4 regions of the Vibrio sp. R15-SG3-ISO1B genome follow, and region 1 is predicted to be linked to each of the others. Evidence: predicted binding sites of a transcription regulator. Region 1 holds the regulator's gene; each other region holds the start of a gene.
The links. The regulator PurR, encoded in region 1, represses purine synthesis genes. The targets are predictions, from matches to a motif close to TNANGNAAACGTTTNCNTNA.

Region 1 (4,272 bases):
ACTGATTCAATGGCTTTATTCTATTCATAATTAGTCACAACTCCATCTTTGTCCTCTTTGGGAGGTGAAAAGTTGGCGATTCATTGATGCAAAGCAAGCTTTGCTGCCCTGTTCACAAATTGCCATATTTGACCATTTCTTCTCATAATCAGGTTGACCGCTGTTCATTTTTATCCGTTAGACTTAACGGCATCTGATTCAGTTGAGAGCCCATCATGCCAGAGACACCTAACGCCCAGATTTCCGACCCTTTATCTCCCGCCGAAAAAGAGCAGCGCGCCTTTGATGAGCAACGCGCCGAGCTCTACTGGTGGTTTTCGAGCGTGTTTGCCAAAGAGCTCTCAGAGCAAGAGCTGGCCCAATATCATTCGGTGGACACACGTACCTTTCTGACGGGACTTGCACAAACCCCTGAGCTTAACGTAGCCGCAGACAGGCTCATCGATGCATTGAACCGATTGCAAGACAGGCCAGATGCTCAGTTGGAACTATCAGCCGACTATTGCGACCTGTTTTTAAAATCCGACCGAGACAGCGCGTTGCCTTACGCCTCTGTCTACTTAGATGAATCCGGACTGCTCAATGGGGAGCCCGCCAAACAGATGGACACTCTGCTCCAACAACATGGCGTGGCCGTGCATTCAGGGCTCAATGAACCTTCTGATCATCTCGCGATAGAGTTGGATTTTTTAGGTAACCTGATTGTGCGCGGCGCTCATGCAGCAGAGCAGACGGCAGGCGACACGCATCTCGCCTACCAAGAGCAAGCCGATTTTATTGAGCAGCATCTACTCCCTTGGATTGAGAGGTTTGCCGAGCGCTGCCAGCGCCTCGACACATTCGGCTTCTATGCGGCGCTGTCGTCGCTATTGTGCGCGTTCATTCAATTGGATAAAGCCTACCTGCAAGGCGATAGCGATTAAGCCCATACAAAAGGTGTGGCGAGATCCCAAAGGCGGGTTTTTTATTTGCCCAAATCGACGTTGCGGACTACAATCCGGTCCGCAAACGATAAAACTAATAAATACAAACCGCTTTTTGAGGGCGGTTTTTGTGTTTCTGATACTTTCTGTCTACATACTCTAAACTTTGTATAGACTTTACTTTTATAGACTTAACTTTTCATAGAATAGTAGGCAGTCATCGACAGGACAAAACCATATGGCCACGATTAAAGACGTCGCTCGCTTAGCGGGTGTCTCGACCACCACTGTATCCCATGTGATCAACAAAACACGCTTTGTCGCTGAAGCCACGCAAGAAAAAGTGATGGAAGCGGTTCAAGAGTTGAACTATGCCCCAAGTGCCGTTGCACGCAGCCTGAAATGTAACTCGACACGCACAATAGGCATGCTGGTTACTCAATCGACCAACCTTTTCTTCTCGGAAGTGATCGACGGGGTTGAGAGCTACTGCTACCGTCAAGGCTACACCTTGATCTTGTGTAACACTGGCGGCATCTACGAGAAACAACGTGACTACATTCGCATGCTGGCGGAAAAGCGCGTCGATGGCATCTTAGTGATGTGTTCAGATTTGACCGAAGAGTTGAGCGAAATGCTTGACCGTCATAAAGACATCCCTAAGGTGGTGATGGATTGGGGCCCGGAAAGCTCACAAGCCGATAAAATCATCGACAACTCGGAAGAAGGCGGCTACCTCGCAACAAAATACCTGATTGATCACGGCCACAAGCGCATTGCTTGCTTGAGTGGGCATTTTGAAAAAGCGGCCTGCCAAGAGCGCATCCAAGGCTTTAAGCGCGCAATGAACGAGTCGGGTTTGAGCGTCAACGAAGATTGGATCTTAGAAGGTAACTTTGAGTGCGATACCGCCGTGCTTGCCGCGGACAAAATCGTCGCCATGGACGAAAAGCCAACCGCAGTATTCTGTTTCAACGATACGATGGCGCTCGGTTTGATGAGCCGTTTACAGCAAAAAGGCATTCGTATTCCAGAAGACATGTCGGTCATTGGTTATGACAACATTGAGCTAGCCGAGTACTTTTCACCACCGCTAACGACGGTTCACCAGCCGAAGCGCCGTGTGGGTAAAAACGCATTTGAGATTTTGCTCGAACGTATTAAAGACAAAGAGCATGAAAAACGTATTTTTGAAATGCACCCAGAAATCGTCGAGCGCGATACCGTGGCGACGGTGAAATAGACCAACGAACAAGTTCAGCACATCACATCGACTAGCCCAGCGAGAATACTTCTCATCCGCTGGGCTTTATTCTCTCGGTAACACCCCTCTATTTTATGAACTAAGATCACATTTAACCCATCAAAACGTGATGTTTAGCCCATAAATTATTTATGCTTATTATGTTCGACGAATGCCACGAACAGGGCAAACCATTTCGAAAGGATGGGACGCAAAGCTTCCGGCCTGTTGCAGCCACTCAACGATATCAACGTTGATGACTGCTTGGTAGCGGGGTTGCCGATGGCAAATGTGCACTCCGTAATTCTTTATCAAAAGCAAAGAATACAATGAGTTAAACGTTGCGCGCGCATTATGCGCTCACACCGTGAGTAGGATTATTCTTTTATGAGCCAGAATGACACCCTACTGACACAAAACCTGCATATTTTTGCTAATCTCTCGGACCTGAATTTGGTGGCGTATTGTAATACACCGAGAATAACAGCATGGATAAACCAATTTTAAAAGACTCAATGCGATTGTTTGAACCATTGGGCAAGATCAAGTCTCGCTCAATGTTTGGTGGATTCGGAATCTTCGCTGATGACACCATGTTTGCCCTCGTGGTAAATGACAAACTTCACATACGCGCCGACGACTCGTTGGCCCAACAGTTTAATGCTCAGGGACTCGAGCCATACGTGTATAAAAAGCGTGGTTTCCCTGTGGTTACCAAATACTACGCCCTCGGTCATGACTGGGATCAGGATGTCGCTCAGACAGTTGCGATGGCAAACAGTGCACTAGAGGCGGCCAACAAAGACAAGCAGCGTCAAACCAACGCCAAACCAACGCGCCTCAAAGATCTGCCGAACTTGCGTCTGGCGACCGAGCGAATGCTCAAGAAAGCGGGTATCGACAGTGTCTCCCGTTTGGAGCAGACGGGCGCAGTGGAAGCGTATAAAGCGATTCGTTCCACACACTCTGCCGATGTCAGTATCGACCTGCTGTGGGCACTTGAGGGGGCAATTAAAGGTACGCACTGGTCTGTGGTCCCTCAAGCAAGACGCGACGAGCTCCTGAATCAGCTGCAAAGCTAGTCAGCGATAGCGTTCATTAATTCCAATACCCTTCTCAAGCCAGCCGAACACCGCTGGCTTGAGACGTTTTTAGCCGATGCTTTTTCAGCGTTTCCATTCCTTCGTCATAGAATTCAACGTGTTTTCCCCTTAGGGCGAAATTTTTTACTGGCTTTTTGGTTCATATCTAACAATGATCAATGATGATGTTTTCAAAGGGATCCATATGAACAAGAAACTGCTTTTAGGTATTGGTTTGCTCGCTCTGATTGTGTTTTTAGGCGCAAACTTTGGTCAATACCTGACACTTGATAACGCCAAAGCTCAGCAGCAAGCGCTGGCTGAAATCATTGACACCCACTTTGCCCTAGCCGCGCTGAGTTACTTCTTCGCCTATGTCGCTATCACCGCCTTCTCGATCCCTGGAGCAGCCGTCGTCACCTTGCTTGGCGCTGCGCTGTTTGGCTTTTGGACCAGTTTATTGCTCGTTTCTTTTGCCAGTACGATAGGTGCCACCTTGGCGTTTTTAAGCAGCCGCTTTTTACTCAAAGAGTGGGTACAAAGCAAGTTTGGCGATAAGCTCGCGACAATTAACCAAGGGGTCGAAAAAGATGGTGCGTTTTATCTCTTCTCACTGCGCCTTATACCGGTGTTCCCTTTCTTTTTGATCAACCTCTTGATGGGTCTTACGCCCATCACCATCGCGCGCTTCTATCTGGTTAGTCAACTGGGTATGTTGCCGGGCACGGCCGTCTACCTCAACGCCGGGACTCAGCTAGCGCAAATCGACAGTTTGTCAGGCATCGTCTCCCCAACGGTACTTGCCTCTTTTGCGTTGCTTGGGGTATTCCCTATCGTTGCCAAATGGGTAATGGCCAAACTCAAAGCGACACCGCAATCCAATGGGCAAGCGTCTTGAAAATTTTTATTGCCACGACACCACCACAAGCACACATCGTGTGTGAAATGCTGCGCAGCGAAGGAATAGCCTGTGAGGTGAGAGGTGAAGGTTTGTTCGGCTTGCAGGGAGAGATTCCGTTTGGCG
Region 2 (4,272 bases), on a different contig from region 1:
CTCGAGTTTTTGCGTCCTTACCAAGAGCAAGGTCAAGCTCAGTTGAATGTGAAGATCGCAGAGACCAATGGCAAGCTGGAAGGGGATCGTAATGTGGTTCGTTTCCAACAGACCAACTTAGGCCGTTTGATCGCGACCTCGCACATGCAACGTGCCAAAGCGGATTTTGCTGTGATGAACTCAGGTGGCGTGCGTGACTCGATTGAAGGCGGTGACGTGACCTACAAAGACGTACTAACGGTTCAGCCGTTTGCCAACATTTTGACCTACACCGATATGTCTGGCCAAGAAGTGTTGGATTACCTCAACGTTGTGGCGACCAAGCCAGTGGACTCTGGCGCTTACGCTCAGTTTGCCGGCATTTCAATGACAGTGGAAAACGGTGAAGTGTCAAACGTGTTTATCGGTGGTAAACAGTTGCGTCTTGACGGCACTTACCGCTTCACAGTACCAAGCTACAATGCTGCAGGGGGCGATGGCTACCCTAAGCTGACGGACCACCCAGGTCACGTCAACACGGGCTTCGTTGATGCAGAAGTGCTCAAAGACTACCTAGAGGCGAACAGCCCAGTAGATGTAAACCAATACGCACCAGCAGGTGAGATGGTTTACAAGTAATTGACCTAACAAGCTAAATCTTATTAACTGAATGCGCAGCCTAGAGCTGCGCTTTTTTATTCTCGGAGTGTGTATGACCCCAGCGATCAATCTTGCTAAAAAACGCAAAATTCCTCATCAAATACACCAGTATCAGCACGACGCGCGTGCCGAGAGTTACGGGCTCGAAGCCGTACAAGCATTAGGGCAAGATCCCAATAGCGTGTTTAAAACTCTACTGTTTTCACTCAATGGTGAGGCGAAAAACCTCGCTGTCGCTGTGATACCTGTTAACCAAAAACTCAATTTGAAGCAGGCGGCAAAAGCGGCAAAGGCTAAAAAAGCAGAGATGGCCGATCCGGCTATTGCGCAAACAGTGACAGGGTATATTGTGGGCGGAATCAGCCCGCTCGGGCAAAAGAAGCGATTGGCGACGTTTATCCATCATAGTGCGTTGGAGCGTGAAACGATCTGTGTCAGTGCAGGTAAGCGAGGGTTGGAAATCGAATTGGCGGCGCAAGATTTGGCAAAGCTGACCCAGGGCCAGTTTGCCAATCTTTGTGAAGGCTGAGCGTGGATTAGCGCGCTTCTTCCTCTTCCATTTGTGCGTTGTCGACGACGTGGTTTTCACCCAGATCTTTTGGAAGAACCAGATTTAGCACAATCGCGACGATACCACAGAGGCTCACGCCTTGGAGACTGAACTCACCGATGCCAAACGCCATACCACCAATACCAAAGACTAAGGTAATGGCAACGATGACAAGGTTACGAGATTTGTGCAAATCGACGTGATTTTTGATTAAGGTGTTCAATCCCACGGTCGCAATTGAGCCAAACAACAGAATCATGATACCGCCCATCACTGGCATAGGGATGGTTTGCAGCGCAGCGCCAAGCTTGCCGACCAACGCAAGGACAATAGCCGTCACTGCAGCATAGGTCATGATCACAGGATTGAAGGCTTTGGTCAGCATAACCGCACCTGTCACCTCTGAGTAGGTGGTGTTGGGTGGCGCACCAAACAGTGATGCCGCCATCGTCGCGACCCCGTCCCCTGCAATCGTGCGATGAAGGCCGGGCTTTTTCAGGTAGTCTTTTCCGGTGACGTTTGAAATGGCCAGCATGTCCCCAACGTGCTCCACCGCTGGCGCGATGGCAACGGGAATCATAAATAGAATGGCGTTAATGTTAAATTCAGGCGCCGTGAAGTTTGGTAGCGCAAACCATGCCGCTTCTTTGACCGGCGTGAAATCGACAATGCCGTAGCCCAAGCTCAGGCAGTATCCCACCACAATGCCCCCCAAAATAGGGGTGAGCTTGAGGAAGCCTTTGGCAAAGACACTCAGTAGAATCGTGGTGAGCAGTGAAACAGAAGAGATTACTAGCGCCGCTTGTCCATCAATCAGTTGGGTGCCATCGCCCCCTTTACCCAGTGCCATATTGACGGCGACGGGCGCCAATCCAAGACCAATCACCATAATGACCGGCCCAACCACAACGGGAGGCAGCAATTTATGGATAATCTCAACCCCACGAAGTTTGATTAGACCACCCATTGCGACATACACCAAGCCAGCGGCCATCAAACCACCCATAGTGGCTGGTACCCCCCAGGTTTGTACTCCGTAAAGGATAGGGGCGATAAAAGCGAAGGAGGAGGCGAGGAAGATGGGAACAGAGCGGCGAGTCATTAATTGAAAGAGTAAGGTACCAAGGCCAGCACCGAAGAGGGCAACGCTAGGGTCGAGTCCCGTCAGCAGCGGGACGAGAACCAGGGCCCCAAACGCAACAAACAGCATTTGTGCGCCTTGAATGGCATTTTTCATGTCGTCATTCCTTTGTAAAGCGGATAGTTTCGGTCTAGTACATAGCGATAGAGCATAGGTACTAAAAATAAAATCGCGAGATTTTAACATTAAAGCAAACGATTGCAATCTGAGCTTGATCAAATATTGCTCGTTTGAATAGGCAGGTGAACTGCGTTTACTCGGTGCTTTGCTATTTTAATCCGTGCGTTGCTGTTTCACTCCGAGAGTGGCTACGAGGAGAGTGTTAGCCATATCGCGCTTGCTGCTGCCAACCGACCGGGAAAGTTGCCCCGCAGCGGATAGTTGCTTATCATCGCTGTTTGTGAATTCGATTAGATGTAGGAAATGTATGCGCCGTTTAGCTTTACTCGCGCTCGGACTGATGGGTTTGCCAGCGATGGCCTTGACCAATGTGGATCTTTACCGAGCTGAAATCGTCATCGATCAAAGCGAGAATAACGCCGATACCCGAGCTCGCGAAGCTGGGATGAAGCAAGTCATCATTCGCGCGTCTGGCGACCCGCAAGCTGCGGATAACGAAGTCGTCAAGAAGGCCCTCTCTCAGAGCGCTCAGTACGTTTCTCAACTCGGCTACGGCAAAATCGGTGAGGAGACCTCACTGCGTATGTCGTTTAGCGGCCCTCATATTCGCTCTCTACTCAGTCAAGCGCAACTGCCGCTTTGGCCAGCAACACGTGCGAACGTTTTAGTTTGGATGGTGGAAGAGACGCCCTACGATCGCACCATCATCTGGGAGCATTCTCGCTCTGAGACACTGGTCAACTTGCAGCAGCAAGCGCGAGAGCGAGGCTTGCCCGTGACCGTACCGGTTGGCGATTTTGATGACGTTACCGGAGTGGCTGTCTCAGACTTGTGGGGCGGCTTTATTCAGCCAGTGGGTCAAGCGAGTCAGCGCTACCCGGTTGATGCTGTCTTAGTGGTGAAAGTGCAAGGCGAATCACTACGTTGGACGTTATACGATCAAAAGCCTGCGACCATAGGGGTGACTCGTCAAGCACCGATTAGCGGCGCCAATAATGGTGCAGATGCGGCGAATAAAATGATTAACCAAATCAGCGACTACTACGCGAAAAAGAGTGCGGTGCTGGTGGCGAGTGAGTCTTCTGAGTCCGTGAAAGCACGCTTTATTGAACTCAATGACGCGATGGGCTTTTTCCAACTTGAGAATAAGCTCAAGGCACTGAGCTCAGTCGCCTCGTTAGACATCATCAAAATTCAAGGCAATCAGGTGACGTTTGATGTCCACTTGCTTGCCAGTGTTGAAGAGTTTGAGCAGCAGGTCTCTGCACTCGAAGTGACGCAACTGGAGACCCAGTTTATTCAAACTGAACCCGAGGTAGGGGAGCTCACGCCAACGTTGCCAGTGCAAGGCAGCGATGAGCTCAATCAGCCTAGCGATACGACGACGGCCGATTCAACTCTTGTGGCGACAGAGAGTTCGCTGGCGGCTTCAGCCCCGCTTATTCAGACTGAAACGGTGCTGCTGTTCCAGTGGCAAGGTAAACCGTATCAACCTGAGCCGCTACTGATCCAGCCAGACAGTGACGTCTCTGCCAACGAAGCAGTGGCAGAGACTGAAGGTGTGGAGATTGAACCTATTGAGGTAGTAGAGTAAACCACATCAAGATTTGAGATGAGAAAGGGGCTGGATGATCCGCCCCTTTTGTCGTTTTTTACCCGGAGTATAAGGGTGAGTTGGCTAGATGGGTGACCATCAGTGTGACCTTATCCCTCAGACTTATCTTCAGTGCCGAATTTAGCACGCTCTTCTTTTTCCACTTTGGACAATCTTTTTAGTTTCATGCCCAACTCTTGTCCCCGTGCTCGTGCATAAAGGATGTTG
Region 3 (4,272 bases), on a different contig from region 1:
GTGCGCACGGCGTGACCATGCTCACGCTAGGTCAGTACCTTGCGCCAAGCCGCCACCACTTACCAGTGGAACGTTACGTGCCGCCATCAGAGTTTGATGAGTTGAAAGAGATTGCTCTAGAGCTTGGCTTTACTCACGCAGCGTGTGGTCCTTTTGTTCGCTCTTCCTACCATGCCGACCTTCAAGCGCAAGGCATTGAAGTCAGCTAACAAAGCGTAAAACCCATCGAATTTATCTAGGCTGGCCGAAAGGTCAGCCTTTTTATTGGCCCAACTTATTGCCTCAAATAATCACCCCAAAGCTTGAATGCCTTAGAGAGATTCTCTAAGCTAATGAAAAGATTATGAATCAAAGGGAATACGATGAAACTGACTGCACTTAGCATGGCCGCGATTGCCGTTGTCACAATCACCTCTGGCTGCGCCTCCAATACCAAACAAGACAACTTTCGTGAAGCCTCCTTTGAGCTGTGCAATACCGAGGTCGATCTCTATTCAGTCAGCGATGACGGCCGTGTACGTATTATTTGTTCCGACGGGTCTAAATTTGCGCTAGACAGCGAGAACACGCTGGAAACCATGCGCGACATCAACATTGATTACTGCGACGGTGAAGGGCTCGGCAAGTTCAGCGAAAGCAGCAAGTACTACTCCTTCAAGTGTAAATCTGGCACCCTACTCAGCATCTCTAAATAACCCTTAAACGCAAAAACGCCCTTTATGTATTCACATAAAGGGCGTTTTTCTTTGTTTCGCTCAGCCGTCGCTCTGCAAAACAGGCTCGATATCGAACGGTGAGATTACGCGTAAACAGGTAGACGCTTACAGATCTCTAGCACCTTCGCTTTCGTCGCTTCAATCACTTCTTCGTTACCGATGTTATCCAGCACGTCACACATCCAGTTCGCGAGCGCTTTCGCATCTTCTTCACTGAAACCGCGGCGAGTGATCGCTGGTGTACCCACACGAATACCCGAGGTCACAAACGGGCTGCGAGGGTCATTCGGAACTGAGTTTTTGTTGACGGTGATGTTGGCTGCGCCTAGTGCCGCATCCGCATCTTTACCTGTGATGTCTTTGTCAATCAAGTCGACCAAGAACAGGTGGTTCTCTGTACCGTTAGACACGATTTTGTAACCGCGCTCTTGGAACTGAGCCACCATCGCTTTGGCATTTTTCACCACGCGACCTTGGTACGCTTTAAATTCAGGCTCCATCGCTTCTTTAAACGCCACCGCTTTACCCGCGATAACGTGCATTAGAGGACCACCTTGACCACCAGGGAAGACCGCTGAATTCAGCTTCTTGTACATCTCCTCGCCAGCGTTAGACAGGATAAGGCCACCGCGTGGACCCGCTAGGGTTTTGTGTGTCGTGGTCGTCACAACGTGCGCGTGAGGCACTGGCGTTGGGTATTCGCCCGCAGCAATCAGACCCGCAACGTGCGCCATGTCGACAAATAGGTACGCGTCCACTTTGTCTGCGATGTCACGCATGCGTTTCCAATCAACGATTTGAGAGTACGCAGAGAAACCGCCAATGATCATCTTAGGCTTGTGCTCAAGTGCTAGCGCTTCCATTTCGTCGTAGTTGATTTGGCCCGCTTCATCAATGCCGTAAGGAATGACGTTGTAGTGCTTACCAGAGAAGTTAACAGGAGAACCGTGCGTTAGGTGACCACCGTGTGCCAAGCTCATGCCCAAGACCGTATCGCCTGGGTTAAGTAGCGCCATGTAAACAGCACTGTTGGCTTGTGAACCTGAGTGAGGCTGTACGTTCGCGTATTCACAACCAAATAGCTGACAAGCACGATCAATCGCTAGCGCTTCTGCTTTATCGACGTACTCACAACCACCGTAGTAACGCTTGCCTGGGTAGCCTTCTGCATATTTGTTGGTGAGCTGAGAGCCCTGAGCTTCCATTACACGTGGGCTGGTGTAGTTTTCTGAAGCAATCAGTTCAATGTGCTCTTCCTGGCGAAGAGTTTCTTCTTGGATAGCTGCGAACAGTTCCGCATCGTAATCTGCGATGTTCATATCACGCTTTAGCATCTGTATCTCCTGACTCAGATTAAGACTTAAATTGGCAAAAAAACCGACTTACGACCCTGAGAATAACGTTTTTACGCTGACGCAAACGTTTGCATCGGGTTAATGACGCGCATTCTACATAATTTGATCTGGGTCATAAAGAGAAAAATACACTTTTTCTCATGCAGTTTTTTCATAATGTTTTACGAAGATTCTCATACGCGACATAACGTCAATCAATCACTTTGTCTGAATCCTACTCTGCTTGCACAATAAACAGAGATCTCAGCCACCGATGCTCAACCCAGTTAACGTCGATCATGAGTGTCAATTTTCTCCTTTACACCCCGTAAAACAGTGATTACATAGGTTTACCTTAAATTTCCTTCTCAAGCTACCGAAAACCTAATTTTTTCACTAGTATGCGCGCCATTATTTCCGATGAAAGTTTCAAATTGATGGAAAAACACTCACGTAAAGAAGATTGGATCGCGATTCTCACCGGGACATTTCTTGTCGCTCAAGGGGTATTCTTTCTACAATCCGCTCAGCTACTCACTGGCGGTACAACAGGTCTAGCTCTGTTGGTCAGCCAATTCAGCACTTGGTCATTCGGTACACTCTACTTTGCCATGAACCTGCCATTTTACGCGCTCGCTTGGCAGCGGTTTGGCGCTCGGTTTGCGGTCAATAGTGCCATTTCAGGTGCTCTGGTCTCCATTTTCGCTGACCACCTCTATTTAGTGATAAAACTGGAGACCATTAATGAGATTTACTGTGCGCTGGCGGGGGGCTTGCTGATGGGGCTCGGGATGCTGATCCTATTTCGTCACCGCTCAAGCCTTGGCGGTTTCAACGTGCTCTGTTTATGGATTCAAGATCGATTCGCTATCTCAGTGGGTAAAACTCAGTTGGCGATTGATGTGCTGATTTTAGTCGCTTCGTTCTTCTTTGTGACGCCTTACATCATTGGCTTGTCGATTTTGGGCGCTTTTTTGCTCAACCTCGTGCTCGCTATGAACCACAAACCGACGCGCTACACCGTTCAATACCGTTAAAAAATACCGCTAAAAAAACAGCCCGCGAACGTGCGGGCTGAGTCATTAATGCGCTTTACGCACCGTGACGTCTTGGCTGAGCTCTTTGTTGAGCTCCGCTTCAACATGGCCCGGTGAGCGCGTGTTGGCCGAGATCAATCGGTACATAGCCGGAATGACAAACAAGGTCACTAAGGTGGCAAACGCCATACCAAAGAAGATCACCGTACCGACCGCAACGCGACTTTCATAGCCAGCGCCTGTCGAGAGTATCAATGGGATAGCGCCCGCTAGCGTGGTGAACGCCGTCATCATAATCGGGCGAAGACGACGCGCCGCCGCATCAACAATCGCTTGCTCAAATTCAAACCCGCGGTCTCGAAGCTGGTTCGCGAACTCGACGATCAAAATACCGTTTTTGGTCACCATACCAATCAACATGATCATGCCAATCTGGCTGTAGATGTTCATCCCCTCGCCCATAATCACCAGACCTAGGAAGCCACCAAACACGCCCATCGGCACGGTAAACATCACCACCAACGGGTTGATAAAGCTTTCAAACTGCGCCGCCAACACCAAATACGCCACCAGCAAGGCCAAACCAAACACCATCAATATGCTCGACTGATTCTCTTTGTAGTCTTTTGACTCACCCGAGTAACTGACCGAAATATCCCCTGGCAGCAGCTCTACCGCTTGCTGATCAAGAAAGTCCAGCGCCTCACCTAAGGTGTAGCCGTCCGACAGGTTGGCAGTGATGGTGATTGCTTTTTGCTTGTTGTAGTGAGACAGGCGTGTGGATGACGCCACCTCTTCAATCTTAGTCAAGGCATCGAGCGTCACTAGCTCACCACCCGAGGTACGCATGTAGATTTGGCTCAAATCCGCGGCATTGTTGAAACTGTTTTCATCACCGCGTAAATAGACGTCGTACTCTTCACCGCGTTCCACAAAGGTGGTTTCGCTTTTGCCGCCCAGCATGATCTCAAGAGTGTCTGAGATATCCTGAACGCTGATCCCAAGCTCTGCCGCGCGTTGACGGTCAACCGAGACTACCAACTCTGGTGTACGCTCAGAGTAGTTAATGTCTGCCCCTTCCATATACGGGGACGCTTCGGCGATCGCTTCAAGTTTTTCCGCCCACGTTTTTAGTTCAGAGTAATCCGAACCACCCAGCACAAATTGCACTGGCTCGCTCGAACC
Region 4 (4,272 bases), on a different contig from region 1:
CGGGTGTTGGGCGAGGAAGTTTTTGATTTCGAGTAGTTCGGCTTCCATGACGGGATCCACTGTTGGCTGACTGAATGTCAATGGTACAACATCTAGGGTGGAAAGTGGCGCAGTGGCTTAAAAAATAAAGGCTTAGGCACAGTGCCTAAGCCTGGTTACAACTAAAATGAAATTCTAACTCGCTAAGGTTTAGCTCAGCCCGATGATGTTGCCGTCATCGTCGAGATCAAGATTCATAAACGCCGGTTTATCAGGGAGACCAGGCATCGTCATCACATTGCCACACAGGGCGTAGATAAAACCGGCACCTGCACACAGCTTGAGTTCCCGTACTGGCACATCAAAGTGACTAGGCGCCCCTTTGACTGCGCCATCAGTTGAGATGGACATGGGCGTTTTTGCCATACAGACGGCAAGGTGATCAAAGCCCTGCTGCTTGAACTGGGCCAGTTGCGCTTTCGCCAGCTCACTGAGCGTTATGGACGCCGCGCCATAGCCTGTTTCTGTTACCGCCATCAGTTTCTCTTCCACTGATTGGGAGAGTTTATACAGTGGCTTAAAGCTCGCGTTCGTCTGCGTTTGTTCCACCACCTTGGCGGCAAGCTCACGAGTGCCTTCACCACCAAGGGCAAAGCCTTCGCTGATAGAAACGGCGACATTGTTTGGCAGAGCTTCGATCAGCGCCTTCAGCTCAGCGAGCTCTTGTTCGCTGTCTTGCGGGAATCGGTTGATGGCCACAACCGCCGGTACGCCGTACTTGTTGACATTGTCGATGTGCCATTTTAGGTTTTCAAATCCAGCGTGCAGCGCGTTTTTATCATCATGGAATAGGGCGTCGGGCAAGGCTTGGCCTGGCTTTAAGTCGTAACAGCCAGAGTTGGCTTTAAGTCCGCGCAACGTTGCCACAATGACGGCGCAATCAGGCGCTTTGCCAGAGAATTGTGCTTTGATGTTGCACGCTTTTTCAAAGCCCATGTCTGAGCCAAAACCGCCTTCGGTGACCGTGAAATCGGCTAATTTGGTGGCGATATTGTCTGCGATGATGGAAGAGTTACCGTGAGCAATATTGGCGAAAGGCCCAGCGTGGATCAAGGTCGGCACACCTTCGAGCGTTTGCATTAACGTGGGTTCGATGGCGTCTTTCATACACACCGCCATTGCGCCGGCGACTTGCAAATCTTCTGCAGTCACGGGCTGCCCATCGAGATCATAAGCCAGTACGACACGGCCGATACGCTGGCGTAAATCGCTCAGGTTGCTGGCAAGGGCTAGAATGGCCATCAGTTCAGATGCGGCTGAGATGTCAAAGCCATCTTGGCGCTCAAACCCATTGATGGTTTTACCTGGCTCGTTCTGACCCACGCTGATCATGCGCAGTGCACGGTCATTATGATCCATTACTCGTTTCCATACGATGCGCTCTGGATCAATACGCAGTGCTTTGAGTCCACTGCGCGTTTCGAAATCGTCATAGCCGTTGCGCTGTTCATGATACAGACGCGCGTCAATGGCGGCCGCCGCGAGGTTGTGGGCAGCGCTCACAGCATGAATATCGCCAGTGAGGTGTAAGTTCAACTCTTCCATCGGTGCGACTTGAGAGTAACCGCCGCCGGCTGCTCCGCCTTTGACGCCAAACACGGGCCCCATAGAAGGTTGACGAATGCACGCCATTACTGAGCGCCCCAACTTTTTCAATCCTTGCGCAAGGCCAATCGTGGTGACGGTTTTGCCTTCGCCAAGAGGGGTTGGAGTAATCGCAGTCACGACGATCAGCTTGCCTGTAGGTTGATCATCGAGCCTTTTCAGTGTGCTCAGTGAGATTTTGGCCTTATATTTTCCTTGGCTGTGAAACTCTGATTCCGTTAATCCAGCGTTAAGCGCAACCTGATCGATAGATTGCAGTGATGTCGTGCGACAGATTTCAATATCGGACAGCATAAAACCCTCAAAATACAGACTCAAAAAGTGAGGCAAACGTTTGCGCACGAATGATAGCGTGTAATACTGCGTTGTAAAGCGCTTTTTAGTGACGGATTATTTTAGCGGATTGGGCGAAGAACGCCTACGAAAATTGGGTTGGACATGTAGGCCAACAAGTCAACGAACAATGTTGGAGTGAACAGAGCGAGTGACAGAATAATAAAACGCCCTGCAAGGCAGGGCGAGTGAGCCGGCCCAGTTGACTGAGCAACTATAGTTAGTACCAGTCGTCTTCCGGATAGAGCTTCCCTTCGGGTGCATAAGGGGAGTCATCACGGGTGTGAGATGACCGGTTTCTCAAGCTGTCGAGTTGGTGCTCTAACATCTGTACGGTGTCGTAATCACCTTCGGAGCACGCGACATAGATTTGTTGCTCCAATGCTCGGATATTGTCTTGAAGTCCCATAACTACCTCCGATAACACGTTAAACCCAATTAAAGCGTTTATCTGTTTTCAAAACGATTATAGTCCAGCAATCCAAATTCGATCGGCTGATCCGCTTTATACCACTCGTGCACGCGGTCACTGAACGGCCAGAATTCATCAGAACTGCGGCGAATCGCGAATTGATCCAGTATCTTGATGTAATCGTCTTCGGTTCGCAGCGCTTCTAATGATTCGACCAACTGATCGACCTCGGATTCCTCCAACGATAGGTACGCAGCCGGATAGCTACCGATCACTCCGCGCACTAAGGTTAAATCATCATTGGCGAAATCTCGGTTACTCTCCTCATTAAACAAGCTGGAAATATTGGTGTGAGCGTTATTGTGTAGCAGAGTAAACAACTGCTCTTGTCCGCTTGCCGCGCGCACCATGATCATTAGGCTTTGTGGCAAATGGACCAGACCTTCACCTTGTATTGCATCGATACGTCTCAGGCTTGCTTCACTGCGCTCACTTAGGCCTGTTTGCTCAATCTTGAAACGGTTGGACAGTACGGGGGCGAGTTGGGTTTGGAGAATGTCATACAGCTCCGCTTTCGGATCATCGCTGGCATAGCGCACTTGCGTTGGTTGGTTGAAGGGTTCGACGTTGCGCTGTAAGAAATCACTCAACTGAGCGCTCTGATCTTGATACCAGCTCGAATGCTCTTGATGACGAACCTCTTGAGGCAGCAAGGCGACAAAATTGCTTTCTCCCTCTAGGCGCAGGAAGTCCATAAACATGCGCGTCATCAATTGGTGGCCAAAGTTGCCATAGACATCGAAGCCTGCCACAAGGAGGTAATGAATGCGCTCTAACAAGGCATAATCAAGCACCCAAGCGGTTTTTGGTGGCGTGCCGACTAACCCTTGGACCACCGACGCACTATCAAAATGGCGAAATACCGTGAGAGCGGCATTGGGGTTCGTGCCACCGCCTGTCCAGATGATATCGGTGGTCAGGTGTTTGCCGTCTTTAAACCACTGATTGGTGAACTCAGATTTCGCTTTCAAATAGCGCGCTTGCTGCTTGGAATAACTGACCCAATTGGCAATCGGCAGCGTATTGCTTTCCAGCTCAGCAGGCAGTTTTAGGTTGTCGGCTTGCGAGCGATAAAACTCATTCACTTGCGGAATATCCGATTTATCGGGATCTAAGAAAAACACCCAAAATCGGTCATTGATGACATTGAGCGCCAATTGTCCTCGGCATACCGGCCCTTTGATGAAGGCGTTGATGGTATTTTGTGCGTTGTCGAGCAAGTAGTTGAAGCGTGCTTTGACGGGTAGATCGATAAAGGCCGTCATGGGATTCGCCGCGACATCAGGCTCATAACTGGGTAAGGTCGCGACGTCATACTCAGCATCAATAAACCAGCTTTTCCAGTTGTGGTAGCGCTGCTGATTAAGCGCATAGGGCATGTGCGTCTTATCGACAATAGTGCCTTGCTCAGGGATCAAGCGGTAGTATACGCGCGCCACGCCCGGATCATCGTACGGCCTGCGAGTGGCAATGCGCTGAACCGGCTCGCCCGGTGGGGTTGCTGAGCGTACGATAGTGAAAAATCTCGGCTGCGCATCGTCTATCTCAGAGAAATAAAGATGGAAGAGAAACAGGTGCTCATAGAGATAGCGTGCAGTCAACTGACCTTTTCGAGAAGGCAGATTAAGCAGTGCTTCGTACTGATCAACATGTTGCTGCTGCTCTTGGCTAAGCGGCAGCGGTGCGCTCATCGTTGCGCCGCCTTGCAGCCAGGCCATGAGAGTCGCGTATTCCTGTTGGGGTAAATTCGGCATGCCGTAGGGCATTCCCCAAGTTGGGTGATCCGCTTGGTATTGCTCAAACTCATCCATGGTTGGGCACAC

Region 2: AC6R0S_RS16700 (uracil-xanthine permease family protein) is a predicted target of PurR. The motif match lies at 2,517-2,536, and genes of this name have one in related genera.
Region 3: glyA (serine hydroxymethyltransferase) is a predicted target of PurR. The motif match lies at 2,128-2,147, and genes of this name have one in related genera.
Region 4: AC6R0S_RS08230 (formate--tetrahydrofolate ligase) is a predicted target of PurR. The motif match lies at 1,967-1,986, and genes of this name have one in related genera.

What each region holds. Positions count from the first base shown of each region.
Region 1 is NZ_JCBDGG010000002.1:116,550-120,821, forward strand. Features, by position in the region: gene torD (molecular chaperone TorD) at 216-923, shown strand; gene purR (HTH-type transcriptional repressor PurR) at 1,162-2,166, shown strand; cyclic di-GMP riboswitch class I at 2,342-2,450, shown strand; gene AC6R0S_RS00750 (TfoX/Sxy family DNA transformation protein) at 2,655-3,248, shown strand; gene AC6R0S_RS00755 (TVP38/TMEM64 family protein) at 3,454-4,146, shown strand; gene AC6R0S_RS00760 (putative signal transducing protein) at 4,143-4,272, shown strand, end outside.
Region 2 is NZ_JCBDGG010000051.1:100,813-105,084, reverse strand. Features, by position in the region: gene ushA (bifunctional UDP-sugar hydrolase/5'-nucleotidase UshA) at 1-618, shown strand, start outside; gene ybaK (Cys-tRNA(Pro) deacylase) at 692-1,168, shown strand; gene AC6R0S_RS16700 (uracil-xanthine permease family protein) at 1,176-2,426, opposite strand; gene AC6R0S_RS16695 (DUF2066 domain-containing protein) at 2,758-4,044, shown strand; gene AC6R0S_RS16690 (DUF2069 domain-containing protein) at 4,155-4,272, opposite strand, start outside.
Region 3 is NZ_JCBDGG010000045.1:155,309-159,580, reverse strand. Features, by position in the region: gene lipA (lipoyl synthase) at 1-209, shown strand, start outside; gene AC6R0S_RS13925 (hypothetical protein) at 384-695, shown strand; gene glyA (serine hydroxymethyltransferase) at 800-2,050, opposite strand; gene AC6R0S_RS13915 (DUF6198 family protein) at 2,488-3,087, shown strand; gene vexH (vibriobactin export RND transporter permease subunit VexH) at 3,133-4,272, opposite strand, start outside.
Region 4 is NZ_JCBDGG010000029.1:275,425-279,696, reverse strand. Features, by position in the region: gene AC6R0S_RS08235 (putative nucleotidyltransferase substrate binding domain-containing protein) at 1-48, opposite strand, end outside; gene AC6R0S_RS08230 (formate--tetrahydrofolate ligase) at 190-1,938, opposite strand; gene AC6R0S_RS08225 (hypothetical protein) at 2,198-2,386, opposite strand; gene AC6R0S_RS08220 (fatty acid cis/trans isomerase) at 2,425-4,272, opposite strand, start outside.